Parashewanella spongiae: one gene and its partner. The protein of the gene in region 1 interacts with the protein of each later gene in a pairwise test. Links are inferred from orthologs where the notes say so. Each region holds a gene or a part of one and is shown on either strand. Other genes may lie near its edges.

Region 1 (15,892 bases):
CATCGCGAGTTGAACGCTTACTGAGGTGTTAAGTTGTGTTGAAACGTTATGGGCATTAATGAGATCATTCTTGATGCTTGGCGCAGTAGGGTGGTTGGGGCAGTCTAGATAGTGAATACAAGCATTATCAAAGGTGAATGGCTGACCAATGCCGTAAGCATTTACGAATCGAACTCCGTTTTGCTCAAAAATATCAAGCATATCTTCGAATAATATAGCTTTTCCACCAAAAGGTTGAAAATGAAAATGTGAGTCAACCTGAAGTGTGTACGGCATTGTTGTACGATCAAAACAAGCATCTTTCTCTATAGCAGATGCTAAAAAAGATGAAAATACGCCAAGAGACAGCAAGGATTTACAAATTTTAGGAATTAACATTACACTTATCTCAATAACTTACGGCTTAATTGAGATAAGTGTAGTAAAAGCGTGATGAGTTACTTGGATTTATACTTTTTGTATAATAATGGCGGTGTGACACGCCATTATTATCAGGTATTGAGTAAACTAAATTTATACCAATTACACTTTTAAGCCGACGAGCAGTTGATCTAATTGCTCTGCTGTTGCGTGTAATTCGTCACACCCAGAAACAGCATCGTTTGCTGAAGTTTCCACATCATGGGATTGATTTCTAATGTCCATTAGATTGCTGGCAATGTCATTAGCGACTGCAGATTGCTCTTCTGCAGAAGTCGCAATAAGTACACTCATATCAAGCACTTTATCGCTGTGAACTGCTATGTTCTCAAGATCTTCACCAGTTTTCACCACATGAAGCTTACCTTGTTCGGCTTGTTCAACGGTTCGAGACATAACTTGAGTTAGTGCGCTTGCACCGGACTGTAGTGATTCTATCATGGTCTTAATTTCAACAGTTGCGTGTTGTGTACGGCCAGCAAGTGTTCGTACTTCATCAGCAACGACTGCGAAACCACGTCCTTGTTCACCAGCACGTGCAGCTTCAATCGCAGCATTTAACGCTAGTAGATTGGTTTGTTCAGATATGGCATTGATTGTTGTAACAACCTCATCAATTCTGGAGGCATTGTCATTAAGTTGATTAACTGCATCAGATGCGTTGGAAATATCATTCGCTAACGTTCCAATAGCTCTAACTGTTGTATCTATGTCTTTAGAACCGTTATTAACTTGGTTATTGGCTTCTTGAGTTTCTGTTGAAGATTGTTCAGCATTGCGTGACACTTCTTTAACTGCCGCGGTCATTTCTTCCATTGCTGTAGCAAGAGAGTCTAGATGTTGTCGTTGATTTACTGCAAGAGATTGGCCTTGTTGGGCATTATTTCGAAACTCAGCAACCACAGTACGTATTTGTGTAGTTGCATTAACAACTTGCTTTACTAATTGATGTTGGCGATCTACTAATGTATCAATGCTAATAGCAAGGGTACTAAATTCATCTTTGACTAAAAAGAAGTTTAATCTACTTGTAAGATCTCCGTCAGCCGCTTGTTTAAGAGCTTGCACGGTTGTATACAAAGCACCGCGGATGAATGTTGAAACATAATAAACACTAATGATGACGAGTATAATTAATGCCGATGTAACCCCGTAACTAAAAATAGAAAGCTCAGAAGATTCATTTGTAGTAATAGAATTTTGCTTTAGAGTTTGAATAGTAACATTATTGCTTGGTGACACTGAACTGATAACTTGAGAAGCAATAACACCACCACCATCAAGTGCTACTTGTTGTTGCTTGAGTGGAAGTTCTGATAATGGCCTGACTTGAAGCTCGGGCGAAAGGTTTGCGATAAAAGTTTGTTGCTTACTACCTGGTATAAATTCTAATGCTTTATCAATAAGAATATTGTGTTGAGAAACATTTGCAATTGAACTTGATAGTCGTGTTGTTTTTGAGATATCTGTATATTTTTGATTCAACAAAAATGATAAAAATAATAATGTGAAAATTGAAATACAAGCCAAAATAATAAATTTTGCACGTATAGTTGTTTGGATTAAGTACTTATCTATCCAGCGGAATTTTACTTCTTTCATAATTATTTTTAATACCTTAGCGACTTTTTTATAATACACAAATCAACAGAATCAACACGAACATAAAAAATATCAATCTGAATAGTTCCAAATTGATATTTAGTTTGTTCAGAACTGAACATTTATCTCGATAACACTTTATGGTTATTTTGAGAGGTTCAGACAAATTATGGCAATTTGAGCAGAGCGACCCCAATATTCATTCGAAAGTAAATATCGGCTTTTATCTTGTTAACTTAATAGTTGTTTCATAAATTAGAGCAAAAAAAATGGTTGTTGCTTTTATGTTGTATCTATTTTACAGCTCTTGTAACTCGTTAGCTACTTTATGTTAGAATAAAATACTATTAAATGATTTAAATGTGACATTAAAGCCAAAACCAATCTCTTCGTGTAAAATGTGCTCTAGTTTGATTACGCTTCAGATTTTATTCAAAAAACTTTAATTACAGCTAGTCATAAACGCTAGTTTCACGTAAAATTTCCGTCTTTTTATTCGTATAATTGAGTGGCTAAGTTTAATAAGATGCTTTATTGAACTGGGGTCGGTCATTTATAGTATTTGCTAGATAATGAACATGCTGTTTCAGTATGCAGTGGAATATGAAATGCAACAACTTACAGACATTGTATCTAAAGCTCTAGAAGTCATAGAGCAGACCAGTGATTTAAAAGCACTGGATGATATCCGGGTTGATTACCTTGGTAAGAAGGGACAGATTACCGCAATGATGCGGATGATGGCGACGTTAAGTCCAGAAGAAAAGCCCGCTTTTGGTCAATCAGTGAATGATGCTAAACAAGCTGTTCAAGCTAGCTTAAGTAAGAAAATTAATGACATTAAAAATAAGCTTCTTGAAGAAAGCTTAAAGGCTGACAAAATTGATGTCACATTACCCGGTAGAACAATAGAAAACGGCGGGTTACATCCAGTCACTCGGACTATTGAACGTATAGAAGACTTTTTTGGTGAATTAGGGTTTAGTGTTAAGAAAGGTCCTGAAATAGAAGACGATTTCCATAATTTTGATGCGTTGAATATTCCTGCGCACCACCCAGCTAGAGCAGACCACGATACGTTTTATTTCAACCCAAAGTTAGTATTAAGAACTCAAACTTCGGGTGTTCAAATTCGTACCATGGAAAAAGAGCAGCCACCGCTCAGAATTATTTCTCCTGGTCGCGTATATCGTAATGACTACGATCAAACACATACCCCCATGTTTCATCAAGTTGAAGGCTTAATGGTGGCTGAGAATGTTAACTTTTCTGAGTTAAAAGGCATTCTTCATGACTTTTTACGAAACTTCTTTGAAGAAGATCTTGAAGTACGTTTCCGACCTTCATATTTTCCTTTTACAGAACCTTCTGCTGAAGTTGATGTAAAAGGTAAAAATGGTTGGTTAGAAGTACTTGGCTGCGGAATGGTTCACCCGAACGTATTAAAAAGTGTAGGTTTTGATCCTGAAAAGTATTCTGGATTTGCTTTTGGTATGGGAGTTGAGCGTTTAACAATGCTGCGTTATGGCGTTAATGATTTACGTTCATTCTTTGAAAATGACTTGCGCTTTCTTAAGCAATTTAAATAAAAACGGAGCAAATTGAAAAATGAAGTTTAGTGAATCATGGCTCCGTGAGTGGGTTAATCCTTCTATCAGCCGTCAAGAACTATCAGACCAACTTACTATGGCAGGACTTGAAGTTGACGCAGTTGATGCTGTTGCTAAAGAGTTTAATGGTGTTGTTGTTGGCCATGTAGTTGAATGTGGACAGCACCCCGATGCAGATAAACTACAAGTAACTAAAATTGATGTTGGTGCTGAAGAGCTTCTCGATATCGTTTGTGGTGCAGCTAATTGTCGTCAAGGAATAAAAGTTGCTGTAGCTGTTGTTGGTGCTGTATTGCCCGGTGATTTCAAAATCAAAAAGGCAAAACTACGCGGTCAACCTTCTTTTGGGATGCTTTGCTCCTACTCAGAATTAGGTATCGATATTGAAAGCGATGGTATTATGGAGTTGCCATCTGATGCTGTTATCGGTACAGATATTCGTAAATTATTACAACTCGATGATGTAACAATTGATGTCGACTTAACCGCTAATCGTGCTGATTGTTTAGGAATCGCTGGCTTAGCCCGTGAAGTCGCAGTGCTCAATCGAATGAATGCCTTTGAGCCATCTTGGAATTCTGTTGAAGCCACTATTGAAGATAAAGTTAACGTTAAGTTAATCGAGCCAAAAGCTTGCCCAAGATATCTTTCAAGAGTCATTAAAGGGATTGATGTATCCGCTAAAACTCCACTTTGGATGCAAGAAAAGCTACGTCGCAGTGGTGTGCGTTCAATTGATCCAATCGTAGATGTAACGAATTTCGTTTTACTCGAGTATGGTCAACCTATGCATGCATTTGATGCTGCAAAAGTATCAGGTGATATTCAAGTTCGTTTCGGTACAGGCAAAGAAAAACTTATGTTACTGGATGGAAATGAGATTACCGTTCCAAGTGATACTTTAGTCATTGCAGATGATTCTGGCTCTATTGCCCTTGCTGGTATTTTTGGTGGTGAGGCAACGGGCGTAACTTCACAGACAAAAGACATTATTCTTGAATGTGCATTTTTCTCAAGATTGTCAGTTATGGGCAAGGCACGCCAACTTGGGCTACACACAGATGCCTCGCACCGTTTTGAACGTGGTGTTGATCCAGAAATCCAATATAAAGTTATGGACCGTGCTAGCCGCCTTATTCTCGATATTTGTGGTGGGCAGGCCGGTGAAGTAGTAGAAAGTGCTGAACTTTCGCTGTTACCGCAGTCAATTAATTTGTCACTGCGTCGTACAAAATTAGATTCAACACTCGGTCATTATGTATCTGATACAGATGTTGTTGAAATCTTAGAAAAATTAGGTTTTGATGTTGTTATAAATCCGAAAGGGTGGGATGTAGTAACTCGTACATACCGTTTTGATATGGCAATTGAAGAAGACTTAATCGAAGAAATTGCACGTATTTATGGATATAACAATATTCCCAATACGGCACCTCGTGCTGATTTGATCATGTCAGATCATAAAGAGAGCAATTTATCACTTCGCAAAGTGAGACAAACGTTTGTAGCTCGAGGCTATCATGAAGCAATAACTTATAGTTTTGTTGATCCAAAACTACAAGAGCTAATTCACCCAGAGCAAAAATCAATGGTATTACCTCACCCTATTTCTAGCGAAATGTCGGTAATGCGATTGTCTATGTTTACAGGGTTACTAACTACTGTTGCTCATAATCAAAAGCGTCAGCAAGGTAGAGTTCGTTTATTCGAGACAGGGCTGCGCTTTGTACCTGATGAAACTGCAGAGTCCGGTGTTAGACAGCAAGAAATGCTTGGTGCTGTAATTACTGGTATGACTTCGGACGAACATTGGTCTATTGAAGCTAAAACTGTTGATTTCTTCGACCTTAAAGGTGATTTAGAAGCTATTATTGGCTTGACAGCAGCTGATTCTGAATTTACTTTTAGACCTTCACAGCACGATGCTCTTCATCCGGGGCAATCTGCTGAAATATTAAGAAATGATCGAGTAATTGGATTTATTGGTACTGTTCATCCAAACCTTGAAAAACCGTTTGGACTTAATGGTAGAACCATTGTCTTTGAAGTGGAGTTAGAAGCCTTATTACAGATTGAGCTTCCTTCTGCTCAAACTGTTTCAAAGTTTCCTGCTAATAGACGAGATATTGCTGTAGTCATTGATGAAACAATTTCTGCTGATAATGTCATAGATTCAATAAGAAAAGTTGGCGATAATCAGTTGGTTGGCGTAAACTTGTTCGATGTATACCAAGGCAAAGGTGTAGAAGCTGGCAAAAAGAGCTTAGCAATTGCACTAACATTACAAGACACTACTCGTACACTGGAAGAAAAAGAAATTACTGAGCAAGTTAACTCTATAGTTTCTGTTCTTAAGACTGAGTTCAACGCATCGTTGAGGGATTAAAGTATGGCACTTACCAAAGCCGAAATGGCAGAACATCTTTTTGAAAAGCTAGGAATCAACAAACGATTAGCAAAAGAGATGGTAGAGCACTTTTTTGAAGAAGTTCGCAGTGCTCTAGAACGTGGTGAGCAAGTCAAGCTATCTGGCTTTGGCAATTTTGACCTTAGGGATAAGAATCAAAGACCGGGAAGGAATCCGAAAACCGGCGAAGATATACCTATTTCGGCACGTCGTGTCGTAACATTTCGTCCAGGACAAAAATTAAAAGTTCGTGTTGAGGAAGCCAACGCAAAAGGATAATTTTTGTTTCAATCATAAAGGCCACTCAAATGAGTGGCCTTTTTTTATATGTAATAACGAAAAACTTTAGAATAATACCAATTACTGTAATTGGTATAACTTTCCTTATGCAAAAATATTCGTTGATCATTCATGGGAGAAATAAGATATAATCAAATCGTTTTCACATTTCATTTACGACTTGGTAATTTTTTTACCATTTGGTTATTTGTTTTTAGTGTAATAAACAATAACGATAATAAGGCATTAAAGCTTGAGCCTTGTGAAAAACGTAAGAGGAAGATCTTTTGTCAGGAAGAACCAAAAAGTTTTGTTGTAAATTCCATCGAGGTTTACTTCACCCTAAACTATGGCTGTCTTGGGTTGGCGTATTCATTTTATTTTTATTTGGTTTGCTCCCAGTAAAAGTTAGAGCGCCCTTAGCTTGTTTATTCGCTAAGTTTGTTAAGATGATAGCCAAAAGACCACTGCGTATCGCAAGAGCAAATCTAGCTGCATGTTTTCCAGAAAAGTCTGAACATGAAATAGACGAATTGTTAAAAGAAAATGTAAGTCATTTTGTTATGACTATGTTGGCGCAAGCTGAGCTTTTATGTTGTTCTGAGAAAAAATTAAAGCAAAGAGTGAAGTTGAGTGGTGCCGAGCATATTGCTAAAGCAAGAATGAATGGTAAACCTATTATATTTATTCTGCCTCATGTTTGGGGAGTAGAGTATGCAGGGCTTAGATTAAATCTCGAACTGCCAATGGTTGCAATGGCAAAGGCTCATAGAAATGAACTATTTAATTGGTTTAGCATTCGACTTAGAAGCAGTCGTGGTGGTGATGTTTATAAACGAGAAGCGGGTATAAGAACTTTAGTTGGTGAGTTAAAGAAGGGGAATAGCTTTTTTTATTTACCTGATGAGGATTTAGGTTCTAAAAAAAGTGTTTTCGCACCATTTTTTGCGACCGTCAAGGCTACATTGCCTGTTGTTGGTCGATTAGCTCATGCAGGTAATGCAGAAGTTTTACCTGTGGCAATGGGTTATAACTGTGAATCGCATCAGTTTGAATTGACTGTGAAAGAAGCATGTTGTCTTAATAGTGTTGAATGTAAAGAGAGTGAAGCGCTTGTGCTTAATAAAATGATTGAAGAGACGATTAAAGAGCACCCTGAGCAATATATGTGGTTTCTTAAAGTATTAAAAACTAGACCAGATGGCTTTAAGTCGGTGTATTTATAATTTTTAAGGAACGATGAGGGAGTGAATCATTATCACTCCCTCAGTGTTTATTTTTTTATATGCCTTTCAGATAGACATGCAATAATTTTTTCGTAAGACACATTTTGATTTTCTAATAATACCAGTAAGTGAAACAGTAAATCTGCAGACTCATTAGTAAGCTCATCATTGTCGTTCACTGCTGCAGCGAGTGCCGTTTCCACCCCTTCCTCTCCAACTTTTTGAGCAATTCTTTTAGTACCTGCTTTGAATAGTGACTGAGTATAACTACTTGATTCAGGTTCTTGTTTGCGTTGTGCGATTAAATGAATAAGGTTTTGTAGAAAATGATCCGTTCCAATTTCGTTCCAACAACTCGTTGTACCCTTATGGCAAGTCGGTCCTTGTGGAATGGCTTGAACAAGCAGAGTATCAGAGTCGCAATCCGCACTTATTGAAATCAAGCTTAACCAATTGTTCGAGCTTTCACCTTTTGTCCATAACCTTTGTTTACTACGACTGTAAAAAGTAACTTTTGAATTTATTTGGCTTCGGTGAATTGCCGTTTTGTTCATGTATCCAAGCATGAGTACTTGACCAGTATGATAATGCTGAACAATAGCAGGGATTAGACCATTTTGCTTTTCCCAAGCCAATTCTTCTATTTGGGTATCGGATAATTTTGTCATTCGTTCAACCTATCTGTGGTAGTTTATGCAATTGTCTTACGCAAATTTCATTATTATTAAGTTCAGCTTTCAAATGATCTATTTCTATCATGTTTTTATGAAATACAGTGGCTGCCAAGGCACCATCAACATTTGAATGTTGAAATACGTCGATAAAATGTTGGATTCTCCCAGCCCCGCCAGATGCAATTAATGGAACATCACAAATTGATCGAATTTGTTTTAATTGATCTATGTCGAAACCTGAGCGAACTCCATCTTGGTTCATCGCATTAAGCACAATCTCGCCGCATCCCAATTGCTGTACTTTTTCAACCCAGTCAAAAGTTGACCATTGAGTGAACTGTGATGTTTTTACATCTCCGGTTAAGTGTTTAACCTTGTAAGTGTTTGTTTCTTTATCATGGTATGAGTCTATGCCTACAACAATACACTGTCTCCCAAACTGATCTTGAAGTCGGGTGATGAGTGATGGTTCAGCAAGGGCGGGGGAGTTAATTGATATTTTATCAGCACCGCATTGGAGGATTTCTTTCGCTTGTTCAGCGGATTTAATTCCCCCTGCAACACAAAATGGAATATCAATTTGCTCAGCTACCTGATTAACCCACATTTTACTTACAGTAGAGCCAGAGGTGCTGGCAGAAATATCATAAAAAACGAGTTCATCAGCACCTTCATTAGCATAACGTTTAGCAAGTTCAACGATATTGCCAACAATTTCATGATTTTTAAATTGAATGCCTTTTACAACTTGTCCATTTTTAACATCCAGACATGGAATTATGCGTTTTGCCAGCATTGGATAGCCTCTTTAGTGGTAAATTTATTTTCAAGCAAGGCTTTACCTATAATGAGGCTAGTCGCCCCCGATGAACGAGTATGTTTTACATCACAAATATTGCCAACACCTCCAGATGCTTGCCATTGTATGCAGGGGTAATGTTTAGAAAGTTCTGAATATAAAGTGAAGTTTGGACCTTTAGCAGTTCCATCTCTACTTATATCAGTGACAAGACAGTGGGTAAGATCTGCTCCACTTAATTGATCTGCGATTTCTTCAATCCGTGTATTAGAGGCTTGTTGCCAGCCTGAAACAGCAAGCATCTTATTACCATTTAGATCAATGTTAGTGTCTAGTGCAACGCAAATAGATTCAGGGCCAAATTCTTTCAACCAATTAGCCACTTCATTAGGTTTTTTGACCGCTAATGAGCCAATTACAACGCGTTTAACTCCGGAATTAAGCAGATCTTCTACTTGTTGTTTTGTTCTCACCCCTCCACCAACTTGAATGTTGGCAGAAAGCTGACTTGTCAGTCTGTTTATCAAAGTTAATTGCCGTTTATTTGGATCTTTAGCCCCTGTTAAATCAACAAGATGTAACCATTTAGCACCTTGGTTTTCATATAAAGACAACTGTTGTAAGGGATCAATTTCAAAATTTGTTTGTTTAGAATAATCACCTTGAAAAAGTCTGACTACTTGTCCATCAATAAGGTCTATAGCTGGTATTATCATGAAGCCATCTCATCTTCTTCTTTCATCTCAAGAAAGTTAGCCAAAATTTGCGACCCAATTGCACCACTTTTTTCGGGGTGAAATTGCAAGCCAATAAAGTTTTTATTTACGATTGCTGCACTAAATGTTTCACCATAGTCACAATTGGCAATGGTGTATTCACTTATGGGTACATTGAATCCATGTACGAAATATACGTATTCCCCATCAGTTAAGTTTTTAAAAATGGGGTGTAAACATGTTGGGTTAAATTTATTCCAACCCATGTGGGGCAAAGGTAACCTAGTTTGTATAAACGAATTAACCGTCGTTGGGATACATCCTAAACAATTTATCGTGTCAGTAGATGTAGATTCTTCCGATTCGTTGGTCAATAGCTGCATGCCCAAACAAATGCCTAATACGGGCTGTTTTAATGTAGGAATTAAATTAGCCAGCTGTTTTTTAGACAGTGATGCCATTCCACTGTGGGCACTACCAACACCCGGTAGAATAACCCTCGCAGCTTGCTGAATAACATCTGAGTCTGAACTGATTGCTACATGCTTAGTAAGGCGCTTCATTGCATTATATACCGAAGTTAAGTTACACACTCCTGTATCAATAATAACAGTCATATCATTAGCTGAATGGTCTATTGATGTTGTCATACGAGTTCCTATAACATTCCTTTGGAAGAAGGTAGCGCATCACTTTCTTTTTTGATCGCTTGTCTCAATGAACGCCCTAGCGATTTAAATAATGCTTCAACAATATGATGTTCATTATTTCCTACTGATGAAATATGCAAAGTACACGCAAGTCCGTCAGCAAATGATTTAAAGAAGTGCGGGATCATCTCAGTTGATAAGGTTCCGATGGTTTCTCGATTAAGTTCTGCTTGGTATTTACAATAAGCACGGCCAGAGAGATCAATAAGACACTCACCACGAGTTTCATCCATGGGCAAAGTGAATCCAAAACGAGCTATCCCTTTTTTGTCACCCAGTGCTTGTTTTATCGCTTGCCCTAATGTTATCGCGGTATCTTCAATGGTGTGATGATCATCAATGTGTAAATCACCACTAACGCTCAAGTTAAGTTTAAATCCACCGTGAGTAGATATTTGCTCTAGCATGTGGTCAAAAAAACCAATTCCAGTATTTATCTGTCCCTGATCAGCACTATCTAAATCAACTTCAACACTTATTTGTGTTTCACTCGTGTTACGGCATATTTTTGCATGCCGTGTATACTTTGTTAATTGCTCAACGATTGTAGACCAATTCAATTTTTTAGGATTGTATTGAATGCCTTTAATGCCCATAGCATCAGCAAGTTCAATATCAGTAGCGCGATCTCCAATCACAGCTGAAGAAGTGAAATCGATACTTCCACTGGTTAGATAAGGCTTTACTAGTCCCAATTTAGGCTTGCGGCAGCTGCAATTATCACTATCAAAATGAGGACAGATGAGTACATCATCGAATGTGACACCTTGGCTTTCAAAAATATTCATCATAAAGTTATGTGTGTTTTCGAAATCTTGCTTGGGAAAGGAATCGGTACCTAAACCATCTTGGTTGGAGACCATAACCAACTGGTAACCTTGTTCCTTTAGCTTTAGTAAAGCTGAGATCACTTCTGGTTCAAGCTTTACCTTACTAATCTTGTCCAGTTGCTTATCGATAGGTGGCTCTTCTACCAGAGTGCCATCTCTATCGATAAAGAGAATTTTGGAATTTTTTAATAGTTTTTTTTGAGTGTTCATTAACCCTTTATCCCTTCAAATATTTTAATGACTGATTCTATTTCTTGCGAATTTCCAATGCTAAATCGAATGGCGTTGAGTAGATTTTTAGACTGATATCGACGTGCATTAATGCCTTTATTGGCTAATCGAGTCCAAATATCATCGGGATCAGAAAATTCAGCGAAAATAAAGTTGGTATAACTATTAAGCACTTTCGCACCTGAAACGATAAGTACGTTGGTGAGTTCAGTTTTGAGTGCTAACAATTGTGCAACTTGCGACTGCATTATTTCTATTCCTGACTTTGATAAAGACTGGATCGCTATTTGTTCAATAGGAGTTGGTATAGGGTAAGGAGCTATGATTCGATTAACTTGTTGTACGATATTTTCAGATGCGATTAGAAAGCCACAACGAGCCCCAGCTAATGCGAAAGCTTTTGAAAGCGTTCTTAAAATTACTAAATTAGGATATCTATCAAGTAATCTAATTGATGAATAGGCAGAAGCAAACTCGATATATGCTTCATCAATGACAACCAGTGAATTTGGCAGTTTATTGAGCAAAGATTCAATTTCATCTATCTCAATCACTGTACCCGTCGGATTATTTGGATTGCAAACGAAGATTAGTTTGGATGTTTTCGCTAATGAAATATTCTCAGGAAGAGTAAAATCATTGTTGAATGCTATTTCATTAGCCTGAACGGCATTGGCCTGAGCTGAAATGTTATACATTCCATAGCTAGGCCCAAAATAGGAAATACTATCAATGCTTGGTTGGCAAAAACTGCGTATTAATAATTCAATTGCCTCATCAGCACCACGACAACACAGTAATTGATCGGCTTCAACATTAGCATAAGCAGCATAAGCTTCTATAAGTTGTTGCGGCTGTGGCTCAGGATAGCGGTTAATGCCATTTAAATCGATTGTGTTCGTTGCGAAGTTACTAAAAGGAGATTCATTAGCGTTAATCCAGATGTTTCCTTCACCACCAATGCGTCTAGCGCTTTGATAAGTCGAAATGTCCTTAATGTCATCTCGAAATAAGTCTTCTGCTAATTGTTTTTTACTATTAGATTCTGGCATTTACCTATTCTCCTCGATGAAACGTTTTCTAACTTCAATTGCATTAGCATGTCCGTCTAATTGCTCATTCATCGCGAGAGTGATTACAGAGTTGCTTAAACTCATTAAGGCATCAGAAGTCAGTGATTGAACAGTAAATTTTCTCTGAAAATCCGAGAGAGTAAGGCTTGATACCGAACGTGAATAACCATAAGTTGGCAAAACATGATTGGTACCACTCGCATAGTCGCCCACAGCTTCTGGGCTAAATTTACCAAGAAAGACCGAACCTGCGGCTCTTACTTGTTTTAAATGCTCACGTGGTGATTCTGTTTGGATGATCAAATGCTCAGGTGCATAATGATTTGATAAATTAATGGCTTCTTTAATTGAATCAACAATAATCACTCGGCTATTGTATAATGCTTTTTTTGCAATTTTTTGTCGGCTTAAATTAGCTAATTGTGTATTAATTGAATCAACAACATCTAAAGCCAGTTTTTCTGAATGAGTAATAAGAATGGCTTGAGAATCCTCGCCATGTTCAGCTTGCGATAACAAATCTGCAGCGATAAACGATGGGTTCGCATCTTCATCAGCGATAACCAATACCTCAGAAGGACCTGCTGGCATGTCTATCGTTGTGGTTATTTGGTCATCAAAAGCAACGATACTTTTAGCAGCTGTTACGTATCGATTTCCCGGACCAAAAATTTTATCTACAGGCTTAATGGTGTTTGTCCCATAAGCAAGCGCAGCGATGGCTTGCACTCCACCTATTTGATAAATCTCATTAATGCCGCAAACATTAGCAATGTGTAGTATTGCAGGATGAATCGGAGGAGGGCTCATCAATACTATTCTTTCACATTTTGCTATATGTGCTGGAATCGCCAACATTAATGCTGTTGAAATGAGTGGTGCGCTTCCACTTGGAATATATAAACCTACAGAGTTTATCGCTTCTGTGCGCAGTTCACAGCTAATGCCTGTTTGTGTTTCTAATTTGATAGACTGTTGAAGCTGCGCAGTATGAAAGGTGTTGATATTTGAGTAAGCAACTTGAATAGCATCAATTAGGTTGTTATCAAGCAAACGACTGGCATTTTTCAATTCATCATTACAAACTTTGAAGTTTTCGATATCGAGGTTATCGTATTTTTTTGTCAGCTCGTTAACGGCTTTGTCACCATTCTTTTTGACAATATCAACAAGCTGTTGAACTTGAGTCGATACATCTGTATCCATTACTAAGTCGGCTCGTGAGAGTGCTTTGAGCTGTTCTGATGCTGTCAATTTGCTCCAACGAAGGATATCCATCATTTTGTTCACTCCATCATTTTTTCGATGGGGAGAATAAGTATAGAGCTCGCTCCCAGTTGCTTGAGTTGCTCCATAGTGTCCCAAAAGACATCTTCACGGCTAACAGCGTGAATGGCGACCATATTTCCTATATCACCTGAACTACTTAAGGGTAAGATAGTTGGGTTTTCAGCTCCCGGTAATAAGTTTATTACTGACTGAATATTATCTTTAGGTGCGTGAAGCATAATGTACTTACTTTCTTTTGCTTGAATAACACCATTTACCCGAGACATGATGGTGTCTATAAGTAATTGCTTTTCATCGGGTTGTGTAGCAGGGGATTGAATGATGCAAGCTTTTGACTTAAAAATTATTTCTGTTTCTTTTAAACCATTAGCTTCTAAAGTAGCACCTGTTGAAACTAAGTCACAAATAGCATCTGCAAGCCCAGCTCTTGGTGCGACTTCTACCGATCCTTTTAAAATACAATCTTGATAAGCAATGTCTTTGTTTTGCATAAACTGCTTGAGTAAATTGGGATAAGTTGTAGCAATACGGAGATTTGATAAAGAATTGGGTTGTTGATAATCAAACTCCGCAGGAACCGCGAGCGAAAGCCGACAATAACCGAAATCTAATTGGCGGATTTTAGTATAACTCGCTGGTTTATTGTAAATCTGTCTCTCTAGTTGCTCTTCGACTAAAACATTTTCACCTACGATACCAATATCCACGACACCATCCATCACTAATCCGGGAATATCATCATCACGAACACGTAGAATATCAATAGGCAGATTGTCTGAATGAACAATCAAACGCTGCTCATTAATGTTGAACTTTATCCCGCAGGTTTTGAGTAATTTTTGGGATTCGATTGCTAGTCGACCTGATTTTTGTAGTGCAACTCTAAGTCTATTCGATGTCATGGATGTGTCCTGTTAATTTGAAACGCTAAAGCCTAAATAAATAATTTTGCTCTGAAACTAAAAAACCCCTGAATTCCTTCAGGGGTTTGTTTTCAACTTAAACAGTCCACCAGAAGGAATCGTCCTTCGGCAGAGTACAACCGAAGACTAATTCATATGATGATGATGCTGATGAGTAGTGTTAAGTTGTACTTTCATGTTTTTGCCTTGTTGATAAGTTTTATTCAATTTGATTACTTTTTAGTCTTACTGATTTTAAATATTTATGCAAGATAAAAAATGAAAAAAATATATTAGTTTATGAAATAAAGCCAATGTTTAATAATAGGTAGATAACACTTCTCTATTTTTAGATATTTAATGAAAAATTTGATTGGTCAAGTAGTAGAAATTTTTACGGAAAACGGCTCTCTTTCAAAAGGGCTAAAGCACTTTAAATTTCGATCAGGTCAACGTGACATGGCTGAATTAGTCGCCGAAAGTATTTCTAAAAAGCACAAGCTAGTCATCGAGGCCGGTACAGGTATTGGTAAGAGTTATGCGTATTTAATACCAGCCGTGCTGAGCGGGAAAAAAGTCATTATTAGTACTGCAACCAAAAACTTACAAAAACAATTATTTGATAAAGATTTACCGTTTACGAAAAAATTCCTTAATAAAGATATTAAAGTTGCCATTTTAAAAGGTATTAGTAACTATCTTTGTCATTTTAAATTAGAGCAAGAAATAACCGAAACGACTTGTCATTCAGAATCTGTGCTTGACGAATTTCTACGGATAAAACAATGGTCTCTCCATACAATTGATGGAGATTTAGATAATTTATCGACTGTGTCAGAACAATCGATTGCAATCGAAAAAGTGAGAACTAATCTATATGATTGTATTGGTGAACATTGTCATTATTATCAAAATTGCTTTAGTCGGAAAGCTAAAACTAAAGCTGAAGAATCTAATATCTTAATCACCAATCATCATCTTTTATTTTCAAAGGTTCAATCTAATTTTTTAAGTGGCAGCGGGGTAATTGGTGAAGCTGAAGTTGTTATTTTTGATGAAGCACATTCGCTGCCAGAGACAATAAGCGTAATGTGTGGAGAGCGTATATCAGAGAAACAAATAG
Region 2 (15,780 bases), 1.4 Mb from region 1 along the record:
AGAAGTGAATCATTATTAAAATTTGTTAAAGCATACGCAGAACTGAGCCAGTTACCAGAACCAAGACCAACGAGAACAAACTTATATAAACTCGCCAATGAAGTAGCACAAGATCAAGGCATTAAGTTTCGATATAGCGGTGAGCACTATCTAGAAATTGATCCAGTATTATTTGAACGGGTATTAATTAATATATTCAAGAATTCAAAAGAAGCAGGTAAAGAAGTACTCACTACAAGTGTAGATATGCAGGTTTACTATAAAGGCTCAGACGCCAAAATAATAATTAAAGATAATGGTTCGGGTTTTATGAACCTTGGCAATGCGCTAACGCCTTTTTATACCACAAAAACTACCGGTAGAGGACTCGGCTTGGCTTTATGTAAAGATATTGTAGAGCGACACAATGGCAAGCTTCATGTAATGAATACTGAAAACGGGGCTTGTATAAAGATGAGTTTAGCGGTTTGAATTATTGAAAATTTAATCGGAATTGCCTACCAATAAGAGATTGATTTTCTAGTAAAGTATGCCAATGTTTCATTACACCTCGGCTAATGTGTTGACGATTCTGAATAAAAAACCCAAACAGATTTGAGGCAAAATCACGGTAGCCGCAAAGTATAAGGAATGTCAGCATACGTGAAATTCTTTTGTGGTTATGAGTGAAAGTTAAGCTTTTCCATTTAGTTAGTGATATTGAACTAGCATTGGGCATTTGCTTTACTTGATCGCCTGATCTTTCTAATCCGTAGAACTTTAACATAACGTCAATACACCTTTGGATGTTATGCTGGGTTTTAGGGGTGTAATGAACGTTAAGTACATCAGCAGAGGAAAGTAAAGGGGCAGATGAAACAACAGTGCTTGTTGTTTGAGTTGGGAAGATCATTTGAATAAAGTTATGGCAATTTTCAAGTTTATTATCGTCAAATTTGAGCACTTCACTGATTGAATGACCTGATAAACGGCCTGAGCCATTCATAAAACGGAACCAAGGACTTTGCTGAGGTCTAAAGTTTGATGAACCAACAGCTGAAGTTGAAATGGTATGATGATTATGTATCGGCGTAGATTGACCTGTGCTTTGGTAGTTTCTCGGCGTACTTTTTTTTAAATATTTTGTTATTTGTAGATGCCCTACTGAATTATCTAACTTTAGTTCGTAATGCTTATTGTTTAAATGAGAAAAGCACAAAATTATGTCGGTTTCTTGGGTACCAAGACAAGATTGTAATTTTAAAAAGTGTGCGTCTGCCTCCTCCGCGGTTGTAGAGTGTACGAGTCGTCTAAAGGCAATGGCTGCGTCGGCTTTATCAACGCCTCTAAACCAGTTTTTGATACGTTCTTTTAAAGATGTTAATTGATTTAACTGATGGTCATCTTGCTCATAATATAAATTATTAAGCTCAAAACCCGTTAGCGTAGTAGCACGGCTAAAGCAGCCACTATGAGTGACTGGAATGGTTAAGCCTGATGAAAAATTCAATTTAGGTATCAAAAAGTCAGTACCAAATATTTGAAGCTATATGGGTATAACCATAATAGTCAGTCAGACTACTGACTGCTATTAAAATGGATGAAGGTTAATTCTATGTTTAACTAATTGATATTAAAAATTAAAAGCTTGCTAGCCATAACCTGAGCCGCATTCCCCAATTACTGGTTGGCCCTGTTGTTTTTGACGCAATATTTCCATTCTTATCAATCACAAAAATTGCAGGTACTCCATTTACTCCCCAAGCTTGACTAATCGTGTTATTAATATCGTTAATGGCAGCAAAGCTTAATTGTTTTTGTTCAAGGTATTGTTGCACTTCCCAATTTTTACCAGAGGCAATGGCGATACTGATCACGGGGTGATCTTTTGATATTGATTCAACCATTGGGGACGTAAATTTACAGTAACCACACCATGAACCCCAAAAATAAACGAGCGTGGGTTTGTCGGAGCTTAGAGTCGCTAGGTCAATCGGTTTCCCATTGATGGTTTCAGTGGTTAATTTGGGAGCATGGCCTGAAGCCATTTCAAATTGAAGATAGAAACTGAGAGCACTGACAAGTGCAATTACAATAACCAATTCTTTCGTTAACTTTAACCAAAATTCACGGCTTTTAAGCTTTTGATATAAAGGGGTTGAAATTTTTTTTAACATATTTATTTTAATCACTTCGGGTTTAATTCCTCGCCCCTAGGGGCGAACTAATACCAATTACAGTAATTAACTTCCCACTCAGCAAGCTCTAAAGGATTTCAGTACAAGACGCAAGTTTGAAGTACTATTAGGAGAATTCAAAAACTTGTAACGTAGTAATGGAATCCTTTAGCCTTGCCCTTCGGGAGCTTGTATGTGTCCAAATTACTACGCAAAACTGTCTCAACGTAGCAATGTAATAACGACAGTTTTGTATGTCGGTCATAACTATGTCTTCATCAATTTCACTTGTACTTTGAACACATACATAGCTCTGAGCTGGGAATTTAATTACTGTAATTGGTATAACACAAAATGTTTGTGCTTTGTCATATCAGCGTAGGCTGGTATTCAGCGACTTTCACTAAACAAGAACAGACCCTAATATAGACCTGTTAAAGACTATCAATTGTTCATTCAATCTAATAGATATCAAAATGTTATAAGTAGGTGTTAATTTTATTTCTTTTGTGATCTTGTAGTGAATTTTGTTGATTACGCTTGGCTATGTAGATGATTTGTCTGTCTAGCTTACTGTTACACAAAAAATGGGGCAATAACTCAATTATAATCATAAAAAATATATTGAAACAATTTGTGTAATAACGGTATCATAAAAGAGTCGAGTATTTTTATATCAATTATACGTTTTTTAAACGGCTGATTTTTTTAATTATTTATAATCAATATAAACAACTAATAATAAAAAGGTTCACGGATGATGATAGGTTGGCTTAAAAAGGTTTTTCGCATAAAACCTAAAAAAGAACCCAGAGTAAAAATGTATTCTGAGATTCAATATGAGCAGATCGATGGTCCGCCATTCGATTATACTGATTTTCAGTATCACAACCCGTCAAAAAAAGAAGAACCTAGCGACTCTTAGTCTTTTCTTCACCATCGTACTTTACCTTGCAGAACTCTCATATTAACAATTCAAGTATGAGAGTTTGACTGGAAACTTTTCTGTATTCGAACAAACTTCTTCTAGGTTCACTTCTGTATCTTGAATTCATCTGCCTATAGTCATAGACTAGCCGCCGTTTTCATTTAAAAACGTAGATTCATCATTTATATTTCATAACCAGAGAACTGTATTGCAGTTGCTTTAGGTTTGTTTAATGCTATTTTGAGGCAAGTTAATGCGTGTTGCAGATTTTTCGTTCGACCTTCCTGATGAACTTATTGCTCGTTACCCCACAGAGCAGCGATCAGCGTCACGTCTTTTAACCTTAGATGGTAATACTGGCCAAATTTCAGACAAACAGTTCAACGATTTATCCGATTTTATTCAACCGGGTGACTTAATGGTGTTTAACAATACTCGAGTTATTCCTGCGCGTTTATTTGGGCAAAAATCGACAGGTGGGAAGCTAGAGATTTTAGTTGAACGCATGTTGGATGATAAACGGATTCTTGCTCATGTGCGCAGTTCAAAATCACCGAAAGTTGATGCCATTATTGATTTAGATAATGGTTACCAGATGAAAATGTTGGCGCGTCATGACACCTTATTTGAATTAGAACTGCAATCAGAGCTTACGATTTTAGAAGTGCTGGAAGAAATTGGCCACATGCCTTTACCGCCTTATATTGATCGTCCTGATGAAGATGCCGATAAAGAGCGTTATCAAACCGTGTATAACGAAACCCCAGGGGCGGTTGCAGCACCGACAGCGGGTCTTCATTTTGATGATGAAATGCTCGCACGTTTAAAAGATAAAGGTGTTAATACGGCATTTGTGACTTTACATGTTGGCGCGGGAACCTTTCAACCTGTACGAGTTGATAATGTTCTTGAACACAAAATGCATTCAGAGTGGGCGAATGTACCACAAAGTGTGGTTGACTTAATTGAACAAACAAAAGCCGCTGGAAATCGCATAATTGCGGTTGGTACCACATCTGTACGATCTTTAGAAAGCGCCGCCAGAGAAAATGATGGTAAAATAGCGGCGTACAGCTCAGATACTGATATTTTTATCTATCCGGGATACGAATTTAATGTGGTTGATGCGATGGTAACGAATTTTCACCTACCAGAGTCAACTCTTATCATGTTGATCAGTGCTTTTGCTGATCAACAACTGGTCATGGATGCCTACCAACATGCGATAAAACAAAAGTATCGCTTTTTCAGTTATGGTGATGCCATGTTCATCACTCGAAAAACAAAATAATTTTTAGTTAAAGAAGTCAGACTGTTTATCTGACAAGGTATAGTTAATGAAATTTGAATTAGATAAAACCCAAGGCCGCGCTCGTCGCGGTCGTTTAGTGTTCGACCGTGGCACTGTAGAAACACCAGCATTTATGCCTGTAGGCACTTATGGAACCGTAAAAGGCATGACACCGGAAGAAGTGCGCGCAACAGGTGCGGATATTTTACTCGGTAACACCTTTCACCTATGGCTTCGCCCAGGCGAAGAAATTATGCGTAAGCATGGTGATTTGCATGACTTCATGAACTGGCAGCGCCCAATTTTGACTGATTCAGGTGGTTTTCAAGTTTTCAGTTTAGGCGCTATGCGTAAAATCACTGAAGAAGGCGTAATGTTTCGTTCACCGATTAACGGTGAAAAAATCTTTATGGATGCTGAAAAGTCGATGCAGATCCAAGATTCATTAGGCTCAGATGTGGTAATGATTTTTGACGAATGTACACCGTATCCGGCCACACATGATGAAGCGCGTAAATCAATGCAGATGTCGCTGCGTTGGGCACAGCGCTCACGTGATGAGTTTGACCGCCTTGAAAACCCAAATTCTTTATTTGGTATTATTCAAGGTGGTGTTTACGAAGATTTACGTGACGAAAGCTTAGAAGGGTTAACCAACATAGGTTTTGATGGTTACGCCATTGGCGGCTTAGCGGTTGGTGAGCCTAAACCAGATATGCACCGTATTCTTGAACACGTTTGCCCTAAAATCCCTGAAGAAAAACCTCGTTATTTGATGGGCGTAGGGAAACCTGAAGACTTGGTTGAAGGTGTGCGTCGTGGCGTTGACATGTTCGATTGCGTAATGCCTACACGAAATGCACGTAATGGACATCTATTTACCAGCACAGGCGTTATTAAGATCCGTAATGCTAAGCATCGTGATGATACCGCTACATTAGATGAAAAATGTGACTGTTACACTTGTAAAAATTATTCTCGGTCATATCTATATCATTTAGACAAGTGCGGTGAAATCTTAGGTGCTCGTTTAAACACCATTCACAACCTTCGATACTATCAAATGTTAATGGAAGGTTTGCGTGGGGCGATTGATGCAGGTACATTGGATGACTTTATTCACGAGTTCTATAGCAGTCAAGGTCGAGAAGTCCCTGAGCTGAACGACTAATAAAATTTACAATCAACATTTTTAATTATAAAAAGTAACAAAAGAAGAGAGGATTATGTTTATTTCTAATGCTTACGCAGCTCCAGCTGGCGTGCCAGGTGGCGAAACAATGCAAATGGTTTTCATGCTGGTTATTTTCGGTTTGATTTTTTACTTCATGATCTTCCGTCCACAATCAAAGCGCGTAAAAGAGCACAAAAACCTAATGGAATCGATTTCAAAAGGTGATGAAGTGCTAACTAATGGTGGTATTTTAGGTAAGATCGCAAAAATCAGTGATGACAGCGATTATGCAGTGTTGAGCTTGAACGACAGCACTCAAATTACGATCAAAAAGGATTATATTGCAGCTGTATTGCCTAAAGGCTCTATTCAGTCGCTATAAGCCAAGAGGGCTAAAGCGTGTTAAATAAGTATCCAATGTGGAAAAACCTAATGGTGATATTCATTATCGTCATTGGTGCTTTTTACGCATCTCCAAATTTATCTGGCGAAGATCATGCTGTGCAAGTTGCAGCTAACCGTGGCGCTAAGGTGACGGTATCGGTTCAAGCTCGAATCAATGAACTGTTGGCAGAAAAAGGTATTGGAGTTATTCGCTCTGAGCTGGCCAACGAACAGGTTCTCGTACGAATCAAAAATCCTGAGCAACAGCTTCAAGCGAAAGAAGTCATCGCCGAAGCACTAGGTGAGCAATTTACTGTCGCACTTAACCTCGCTCCAGCTACTCCTGAATGGTTGGCTGCACTTGGCGGTGCACCAATGAAGCTTGGTCTTGACTTACGTGGCGGTGTTCACTTCTTGATGGAAGTGGATATGGGTGAAGCGGTTCGAAAAATGGAAGATTCGAAAGTTTCTGAATTTCGTTCGCAACTTCGTCTTGAAAAAATCCGTTACTCTGGTGTTCGGATAACGCCTCGTGGTATTGAAATAAAGTTCCGTAATTCTGATGCACTTGAACAGGCTGAGCGCTTTTTAAAGCGTAAAGACCCCGATATGGTGTTTACTGATGTATCTACTGATACGCAGCCACTGTTGTTAGCCAAGATGAATGAAGTCTACCTTAAGAAAGTTAAGGAAGATGCACTTGCGCAGAATATGACTACGATCCGCAGCCGTGTTAATCAACTCGGTGTTGCTGAGCCAGTGGTACAACGTCAAGGCGCTGAACGCATTATCGTAGAATTGCCAGGTGTACAAGACACGGCTCGTGCTAAAGAGATATTAGGTGCGACGGCGTCGATTGAATTGCACATGGTTGATCAAAATGCGGATATCGAAAATGCGTTGAAAGGGCGTGTACCTGCAACGTCAATATTGCATAAACGTCGTAATGGTCAACCTGTTGTATTGAAGAAAAAGATTATCCTAACCGGTAATCACATTACTGATGCACAGCCAAGTTTCGATCAAAATGGTCGTCCAGAAGTGAGTATCACCCTTGACTCTAAAGGTGGTAATAAATTCTCTGCAGCGACTAAAGTCAACATCGGTAAACCGATGGCGACTTTGTTCATCGAATATAAAGACAGTGACAAACGTAACCCAGATGGCACTGTTAAGATGAAGAAAACCGAAGAAGTGATTTCGGTAGCAACCATTCAACAGCAATTAGGTCATCGTTTCGTTATCAACGGGTTAAATCAACCTGAAGCGCAAGAGCTTGCACTTTTGCTTCGTGCAGGTGCTTTAATAGCGCCAGTAACGATTGTTGAAGAGCGTACCATTGGTCCAAGCCTTGGTGCTGAAAACATCGAAAATGGTCTTCAAGCGATGATTTGGGGCATGGCAATTGTTTTAGTGTTCATGCTGATTTATTACCGCGCCTTTGGTGTAATCGCTAATCTTGCATTGAGCTTCAACTTAATCATGGTTGTAGGTGTTATGTCTATGATACCGGGCGCCGTGTTAACTTTACCGGGTATTGCTGGAATGGTACTGACGGTTGGTATGGCGGTTGATGGTAACGTGCTTATCTATGAACGTATTCGTGAAGAGTTGCGTGCAGGGCGTAGTGTTCAGCAAGCGATTCATGAAGGTTATGGAAATGCGTTCTCGACGATTGCTGATGCGAACATCACCACATTCTTGACTGCGTTGATTTTATTCTCTGTCGGAACAGGTGCGATTAAAGGCTTTGCGGTTACCTTAATGATAGGTATTGCAACTTCAATGTTTACAGCGATTGTAGGCACTCGTGCGATAGTTAACGCTATCTGGGGTGGCAAGCGCGTGAAGAAGTTGTCTATCTAGGGAGAGATTGATTATGTTTCAAATTTTAGCATTTAAAGGCACAGTCAATTTCTTGCGCCATGCGTTGCCAATCAGTGTTCTTTCACTATTTTTAGTGGTTGGTTCAGTGGTTTCGTTGGCCACTAATGGTATTAACTGGGGACTTGATTTCACTGGCGGTACAGTAGTTGAGCTTGAATTCGATCACGCGGTAGATTTAAAAAATCTACGTGCTGATTTAGATCATGAGAGCACGAGTGGCGCGGTGATCCAAAACTTTGGTTCAACCAGAGACATTCTGATCCGTTTGCAAGTCAAACAAGGCGTGAAAAGCGATGACCAAGTGAAATTGGTCATGGAGACTGCCAAAAAATTTGACGAAGGCGTGATTCAAAAGCGTGTTGAGTTTGTTGGACCACAGGTTGGTAAAGAATTAACTGAGCAAGGTGGCTTAGCGGTTTTAGTCGCACTAATTTGTATTCTTGTCTATGTGTCATTTCGCTTTGAATGGCGCTTGGCGGCGGGTTCAGTTGCTGCATTGGGGCACGATGTCATCGTGACCTTAGGTGTATTCTCTGTATTGCAACTCGAGTTTGACTTGACTGTGTTAGCGGGCTTATTGACCGTAGTAGGTTACTCGCTTAACGATACCATCGTTGTATACGACCGTATTCGTGAAAACTTCCTCAAGATGCGTAAAGCGGATCCCGCGGAAGTGGTGAATGCGTCAATTACCCAAACGATGAGCCGAACCATCATCACAACCTTTACAACGTTAATCACTGTGATTGCATTGTTCTTGAAAGGTGGCGGGATGATCCATGGTTTTGCCACAGCATTGCTGATGGGCATACTTGTGGGTACTTATTCTTCAATTTATGTAGCGAGCTATCTAGCGATTCGTTTAGGCATAAGCCGCGATCACATGATGCCCGTTGAAATTGAAAAAGAAGGTGCCGATCAAGAATCTGTAATGCCTTAAATCTTTCTTTAAGGCATCATATTTTGGTATTCTAAAAAGCCACCTTCGGGTGGCTTTTTTGTAAGGGAAATTATGCCAATGAACGATCTATCATCAGAGAAAACGCTATTAATTAAAGGTAGTTTAATTGAGGTGCATGCCTTTAAAGGGTTGCTTGAAACTCAAGGAATCGATGTTGAGTTAAGAGGAGAAGCACTGTTAGGGGCAACGGGTGAGTTTGGACTAGATGCCGCTTATGCTGAAATTTGGATAACTTCATCGCAACTTGAACAAGCGAAAGCAATTATGGATCAGAACAACAAAAAAGGTGAGCCTTGGTTTTGCCGTGAGTGTGGTGAGCAAAATGAATTTAATTTTGAAATTTGCTGGAAATGCAGTTCAGAAAATATAGAGAGTGATCTTTGATGCAGTATTTTCCGCTATTTGTTGATACTCAAAGGTTATCAGCTCTTGTCGTTGGCGCTGGAGACGTTGCTGCGCGCAAGTTGGAGCTATTGTGTCGAACAGAAGCTGAAATAACAGTAATCGCGCTATCGGCTTGTGATGAGGTGTTAGGACTAGCCAGTCAAAACAAAATTAAATTAGAACTGCGTGAAGTGAATAAATCAGATATCCGAGATATTCATCTTCTTTATATGGCAACTTCAGATCCGGCACTAAACCATAAAATGGCGGAAGTGGCTCATCAAAAAAATATACTTGCTAATGTTGTTGATGCGCCAGATGAATGCAGTTTTATCACACCTGCAATCGTCGACCGAGGTAAATTACAAATTGCAATCAGCAGCAGTGGAGCCGCACCAGTTTTTGTCAGTCAATTGCGGGCTAGAATTGAGACTTGGCTGCCAAGTTCAGTTTCAGGTTTGATGGACTTCGTCGCTAAAAAACGTTCTGAGGTTCAATCTTTATTTAAGTCAGGACAAAGTAAAAGGCAGTTTTGGCAACGCTTTTTCGAGCGAAATGGTGTTGAATATACAGAGTTTACGGCTAATGCCTTTATCGAAACGAAAGATGATGTGTTATTAGAAAAAGAGTCAAGCGCCCAGAGTGAAATTATCCTACTCAAACAAACGGCGAATATTTCTAATTTGCCTATCTCAATTATTCCAGTTTTGCAGCAGATAGAGCTAGTGCTTAGTGAGAAAAAAGTGCCATTTGAACTTAATGAACTTATTAGACGTGATGCTATTCGTGCTCAATTTAAATGTGCAGAATCGTTAAGCTTGGATGGGATTATTGGGAAAGTATTGATTATTGCTGATAGCGATGCATTGAGCAAAGTGCACACAAAATTTATTGAGTCATTTTATTTAGACGAATAAAAAATACTCAAGCACCTTTTATTCGTCTATTTAAGTTTATCCTTTACATGATGCAGTTAGATACTCATCGGCAGCTTCGGCATCAATTAGTCCGTAACCAAACTGGTTATTTCTACCATATTGACCTAAATGCTTTGCGGTTTCATCCAATGCATTCCTTACGTCCTGTGCTGAGCATTCTGTATGGTGGCTCCATAATAAGGTAGCCACACCTGATACGTACGGCGTCGCCATTGAAGTGCCGTTAAAGTATTCATAATCTTTGTTACCTTCGGCAGAAACGGTAGTTTGCTCGCCAATGTGGCTGGCTAACTCTTGACCTGTTTCACGGTCTACAGAAACGGTTACAGAAGATATTTCTTGATTTTTATCGACTAAAAATGGGTTTTGAAGTCCTGACAATTCATCATTACTGTAAACAATAGTAGCGACAGCTCCTGCTTGTTGACAGGCACTGACGGCATGAATTTCAGGGTTTATTTCATCAGTGCTCTTAGCGTTAGGGTTCATGCCCTGATTCTCAAGGCGTTGAACTAAGCAAACTTTTGACGTCATATTTTCACATTGGTAAGAGCCGCTGCTAGTATCACATTCAGCCAACTCTCCAGCGGCAGTATCATTAATGTTGCTGATCATATATTGAATGTTTCCATCAATGTCGACTGGTCCTGATGGAATATAATGCTGCGCAGGAACGACGCCATTGGCAAAATATGAGTGCCCTTCAACAGAGATATCTGCCGTCCTGCCTTGACCAACGGGCACGCTTGAAATAATCGCTTCACCCGGCGCTGATATTTCAACTTGATTATTGCTTTGCGAAAACACTGAGTGTGCGTTACCACTGTCAATCGATGCCACGGACATTACGGAACTGTATGATGCTGGGTATGATTTGCTTGTGTCACCAGAGTTTCCTGCCGCAGCGACAATCAAAATTCCTTGCCGTGAATACTTATTGTATAGCTTTTTTTCTGCACGGCTGGTATCTATCCCACCTAAACTCATGCTGATCACATTAGCGCCTAAATCTGCACAAGTTTCAACGGCTGACATAATGTCAGAATTATATGCTTGACCTTGATCGTTTAAGGCTTTAATAGCGACAATATTAACCTTTCCATGTGGCATCACACCACGTATCCCAAAGTCGTCAGAATGATTGAGTGGTTTCATTGCTGATATAATACCGGCTACGTGTGTCCCATGTGGGTTTCCTGGTGCATCCCAGCTTCCCGTATTTCCCATACTTTCACCGATTACATTGTTATTAGCCAGCGCGGGGTGATTGACATCGTATCCTGTGTCAATGATACAAACCGTTCTATTGGATGCGGATGCATCAGTTAAACTTAGTGCATCAACGGCTTCGTTTCCCCAGCTGATATCGCTAAGCAGTGAGGATTTCATATTCCGATTTATCGATTGTTTTGAAGTATGTTGAGTACTTAATGTGTTGTTCAATGCATAACGAAGGACATCTTCTTCAATAAATTCAATGTTTTTATTTGCCTGTAAATTCCGTACTTCGTTTTCAGACAGTGAAGCAGAATATGAGTTACTGTGTCCAATTCGTGTTGCAGTAGCAACTTTTGCTTCGCGAAATGCTGAGCGCTGAAGTTGTACCTGAGTATTCTGCGCTGAATGACTCATGCTTGGCTGAGTACCAAAATGTGCAGGAGAATATGTCTGATCCTTAAATTGGACTATATATCTTTTTACGGGATGAGCAGAATTATTTGTCGGCGGATTAATATTTGTATTTTGTAAACGATTATTCGCAACAGCATTGTTTGTTCCGAATAAAGCGAACAAAACAGCGACTGCTAACTGTATTGCGTTTTTTTTAAATTTACTAACCATAAAATAACCCCACTACATCTCTTGAGCTGATATGCCATGCTTTTTAAAAAATTGTACAGGTGGCCGAATTTAAACCTATAGCGTCAATTGAGTGTTGTAAATGGTTCTAAATTTTATTTCATGTTTAATTTAAAAATCGAGAATCGATTTTTAAATTTGAAACTTGGGGTAAGGATGCATTTTTTAAATAAAAATGCCGTAAAGGATACGGCATTTAAATCTAAAAAAAAGTGGGTAATTAACCTAATAATTAAAAGTTATAGCTATATTGAACGGAGTAATAAGTTGCACTTGCGTTGGTGTGAGCAATGATATTGACACCACCTAAAATTGCACTATTTTCAATTACCTCTGTATTTTCACCTTTCACATAAGCCAAGCCAAAGTCTATTGTGCTGTTTTTGTCTAAATTAAATCCGATACCTGCAGTATACCAATCACGATCTGAATCAGGGATTGAAATAGAGCTAAGCTCACCAACTACACCATCATCAAATAAATAGCCTGCTCTTAAGGTCCAATCTTGGTTAACACTGTATGTACCACCAATAGAATATAACCATGAATCTTCCCATTTATAGACTTTCAGTGCTGAATCTGGAACTTGTGTTGTGCCTATCTTGTTGCCTTGAAGAGTAATTTTTTCAAAATCACCCCAGCTTGTATACTGAGCGGTATAATGGATAGCAAACTGGTCGGTTAATTGATGGAATCCGCCAATTTGCCAGATATCAGGTAAAGGTACTTCTAACTCATCACTTACTACGGGAAGAAGTGCTGTTTTTTCTTGATTTGGTGTTAAAGTATTTAAGACCCCTTTGACTTTAATATCAGGACTTTCTCGATAACTGATACCAATACGGTTATCTTTATTAAATTCGATTAAAGCACCAACAATACCACCGAACCCCCAACCATCAGCATCAACATCGACTAATGTTGAACTATCGCTAAAAGCTGTTTTTCCTTGGCGAGTTAATAAGCCTTCACCATAAACGGCGTCAATGCCAGCGCCAACACTGAAATGCTTGTTGACTCTCCAAGATAAGCTGCCGTTAAAATTAATTGTGGTGACTTCAGTGTTACCCAATAAATCAACAGGGAGTGTCGCACCTGGATTATCAGTTAAGAACGAACTGGTATCAGTCCCAGTACCGAAATTACTGAAGGCTGCAAAGCCAAAAGAAAAATTGTTGTTATAAGGTTGAATGTAATACAGGTTAGGGATCAATTTGTTGTCAGCCGCATCGTCTATGCTGCCAAATCCTGTTGTAGGTGCCTGTTGGTAGGCTAAATCTTTCACTTCAACATCGGTTTGTGCGTAAGTTAAGCCTATTGACAACGCTTTTTCGTCAAATAGTGCCATAGCGGCTGGATTACGAGATAGTACAGAAGCATTGTCACCAATAGCGGCTTCACCAGAGAAAGCTCGACCAATGCCTGTAGCTGATTGAGAGTTAAGTTGAAATCCTGCCGCCAGTGTTTGGGTACTTGCTAGAGCTAGGGCAACTGCTAAGCTAGTCTTATTGAGTAGGTGCATTGTATTCATCATCCAATTATTTATATTAAATAGACAACATAAGTAAAGACTATATATACCAATTACAGTAATTAAATGCTCAACTCAGAGCTATGTATGTGCTCAAAGTGCAATCGAAATTGATGAAGACATAGTTGTTACCGACATACACAGCTGTCGTTATTACATTGCTACGTCAAGACAATTTTGAGAAGTATTCTTTATAAACCAAAGTGAGCACATACAAGCTCCCGAAGGGCAAGGCTAAAGGGGTCCATTACTGCGTTACAAGCACTTGAATTATCCCGACAAAAGCACGAAGTGCGTTGAACGCCAGTTTTGTATGGCGGCCGTAGGGAATATAGTACTTCGAGCTTGTGCCTTGCACTGAAACCCTTTAGCTCTTGCTGAGTGAGAGATTAATTACTGTAATTAGTATTATTTCTACTTATCTATTTGTACATATAATAATCTCAGCCAAACCACTTAATAAAAGTGGGCTGTAATCGTTATTGTACTGTTTGTTATGATCTTGCACATACTAGGGAGCTGAAGAGGGTGCTGCAAGTCTGACCAGTGTGTAATTTGTTGATTTATTGTTGAATTTATTAGCGTTTATTATTTGGTTATAGAATTAACGACTTTAATAATTAATATTATTGTTTAATATTTATAGAGTTAGCTAAATATAATTTATGTAAAGAATTTGTTAGATATTTAGTTGTGTTTTTAATTAATAAAAGTTAATCAGCATAAGTAAATGAACTTATGCTGATTTTTTATCTTTTATAATTTAGATTTAAACATTTCAAAGCTTGAGGATTCAGCATTTGAAGCAGGTGATATCACACTCACAATAATTCCGGCAATGGTTGCAAACATAAATGCAGGTAATAACTCATATAAATCAAAAATACCACTTGAAAGCTCTTTCCAAACAATAACGGTTATTGCCCCAACGAGTATTGTTGCAACAGCGCCATTTCGACTGTAGTTTCTCCAAAATAATGCAAGCAATACTACTGGGCCAAATGCCGCTCCAAAACCAGCCCAAGCGTAGCTGACTAATGTTAATACATCACTTTTGGGATCCAAAGCGATCACCCCTGCAATGATTGCAATAGTAATAACACTTGCACGTCCAATCAGTAATAACTCTTGAGTTGACGCTTTTGGTCTTATCCAACGTCGATAGAAGTCTTCCGTTATCACGCTTGAGCAGACCAAAAGTTGAGAATCAATGGTACTCATGATTGCCGATAAAATTGCCGCAATCAATAAACCGCCAATCCAAGGGCTGAAGGCTGCCTGAGTCAAGTGGATGAAAACGGTTTCTGCATTGTCTAAAGGCGTAGCCGAAAAATGTACGGCGCCTGCTAGACCAACAGCTAAAGCACCAAATACCGAAACGAGCATCCAGCTCATGCCGATACGACGAGATACCTTTAAATCATTAGGATCACCAATAGCCATAAAGCGGGCAAGGATATGTGGCTGTCCAAAGTAGCCAAGTCCCCATGCGAGGAGAGAGAATAAGCCAATCAACGTGGTTTCATCGTTGATTATCGACAACATACTTGGATCAAGTTGTGACAAGTTTTGTAGGTTTTCTGGAGATGAAAAAATCGCCACAGGAACAATAAGTAGGGCGGCTAACATTAAGCAACCTTGAAAAAAGTCCGTCCAACTTACTGCAAAGTAACCGCCAATGAAAGTGTAAGAAACAATAATGATACTGCCTACCAATAACGCGTAGGCATAATCAAGACCGAATACTTTTTCGAATAAAATTGCGCCGCCAACCATGCCAGAAGATGTATAAAAGGTGAAAAATATTAAAATAGTCACCGCAGAGATAATCTTTAAAATGCCTTTATGATCATTAAATCGTTTTTCGAAAAAATCTGGCAATGTTAAGGCATTATCAGTGAACTGTGTGTAGATACGAAGTCGCTTAGCCACAAAAATCCAATTGAGCCAAGCACCGATGAGTAGGCCTATACCAATCCACACTTCGCTGAGTCCACCGACATAAACGGCACCGGGTAAACCAAGTAACAACCACCCTGACATATCAGAAGCGCCAACGCTAAGAGCAGTCACTCCAGGCCCCATTTTTCGGCCACCTAAGATATAGTCATCTACGCTGTTTGTTGCTTTATAGGCCCAGAAGCCTATCAGTAACATCAAGATTAGATAGCCTGAAAATGTAATTAAAAGAGGGGTGTCGATACTCATGTATTTTCCCTGTGGTAATTTTATTTTTGAAAAATATTACCAGAGTTATGACGTATTAACTATTTTGTGATGTAGATC

What was found.
Region 2: the proteins of pheT (region 1) and secD interact in binary tests that used the Escherichia coli proteins (3 or more experiments, as listed by UniProt). The link is inferred for Parashewanella spongiae from one-to-one orthologs.

What each region holds. Positions count from the first base shown.
Region 1 is NZ_CP037952.1:2,653,798-2,669,689, forward strand. What follows is about bases 3,318-6,324. They hold pheT (phenylalanine--tRNA ligase subunit beta), read left to right. Parts: upstream 3,318-3,630; coding sequence 3,631-6,018; downstream 6,019-6,324. Other genes in these bases: pheS (phenylalanine--tRNA ligase subunit alpha), read left to right, coding at 3,318-3,611; ihfA (integration host factor subunit alpha), read left to right, coding at 6,022-6,318. Also shown: E2I05_RS10315 (amidohydrolase family protein), read right to left, coding at 1-378; E2I05_RS10320 (methyl-accepting chemotaxis protein), read right to left, coding at 523-2,022; more of pheS, read left to right, coding at 2,631-3,317; lpxM (lauroyl-Kdo(2)-lipid IV(A) myristoyltransferase), read left to right, coding at 6,606-7,544; bifunctional phosphoribosyl-AMP cyclohydrolase/phosphoribosyl-ATP diphosphatase HisIE, read right to left, coding at 7,592-8,212; imidazole glycerol phosphate synthase subunit HisF, read right to left, coding at 8,217-9,014; hisA (1-(5-phosphoribosyl)-5-[(5-phosphoribosylamino)methylideneamino]imidazole-4-carboxamide isomerase), read right to left, coding at 8,996-9,733; imidazole glycerol phosphate synthase subunit HisH, read right to left, coding at 9,730-10,383; bifunctional histidinol-phosphatase/imidazoleglycerol-phosphate dehydratase HisB, read right to left, coding at 10,392-11,483; hisC (histidinol-phosphate transaminase), read right to left, coding at 11,483-12,556; hisD (histidinol dehydrogenase), read right to left, coding at 12,557-13,855; hisG (ATP phosphoribosyltransferase), read right to left, coding at 13,864-14,769; E2I05_RS10385 (ATP-dependent DNA helicase), read left to right, coding at 15,130-15,892.
Region 2 is NZ_CP037952.1:4,053,193-4,068,972, reverse strand. What follows is about bases 5,479-8,373. They hold secD (protein translocase subunit SecD), read left to right. Parts: upstream 5,479-5,948; coding sequence 5,949-7,799; downstream 7,800-8,373. Other genes in these bases: secF (protein translocase subunit SecF), read left to right, coding at 7,813-8,373; yajC (preprotein translocase subunit YajC), read left to right, coding at 5,602-5,931; tgt (tRNA guanosine(34) transglycosylase Tgt), read left to right, coding at 5,479-5,546. In the rest of the region: E2I05_RS16195 (sensor histidine kinase), read left to right, coding at 1-471; E2I05_RS16190 (opioid growth factor receptor-related protein), read right to left, coding at 473-1,489; E2I05_RS16185 (protein disulfide oxidoreductase), read right to left, coding at 1,620-2,156; tRNA preQ1(34) S-adenosylmethionine ribosyltransferase-isomerase QueA, read left to right, coding at 3,338-4,375; more of tgt, read left to right, coding at 4,422-5,478; more of secF, read left to right, coding at 8,374-8,760; E2I05_RS16155 (putative signal transducing protein), read left to right, coding at 8,839-9,165; E2I05_RS16150 (precorrin-2 dehydrogenase/sirohydrochlorin ferrochelatase family protein), read left to right, coding at 9,165-10,082; E2I05_RS16145 (S8 family serine peptidase), read right to left, coding at 10,119-11,945; E2I05_RS16140 (OmpP1/FadL family transporter), read right to left, coding at 12,196-13,485; sodium/proline symporter PutP, read right to left, coding at 14,251-15,702. UniProt on the Escherichia coli protein: Part of the Sec protein translocase complex. Interacts with the SecYEG preprotein conducting channel. SecDF uses the proton motive force (PMF) to complete protein translocation after the ATP-dependent function of SecA.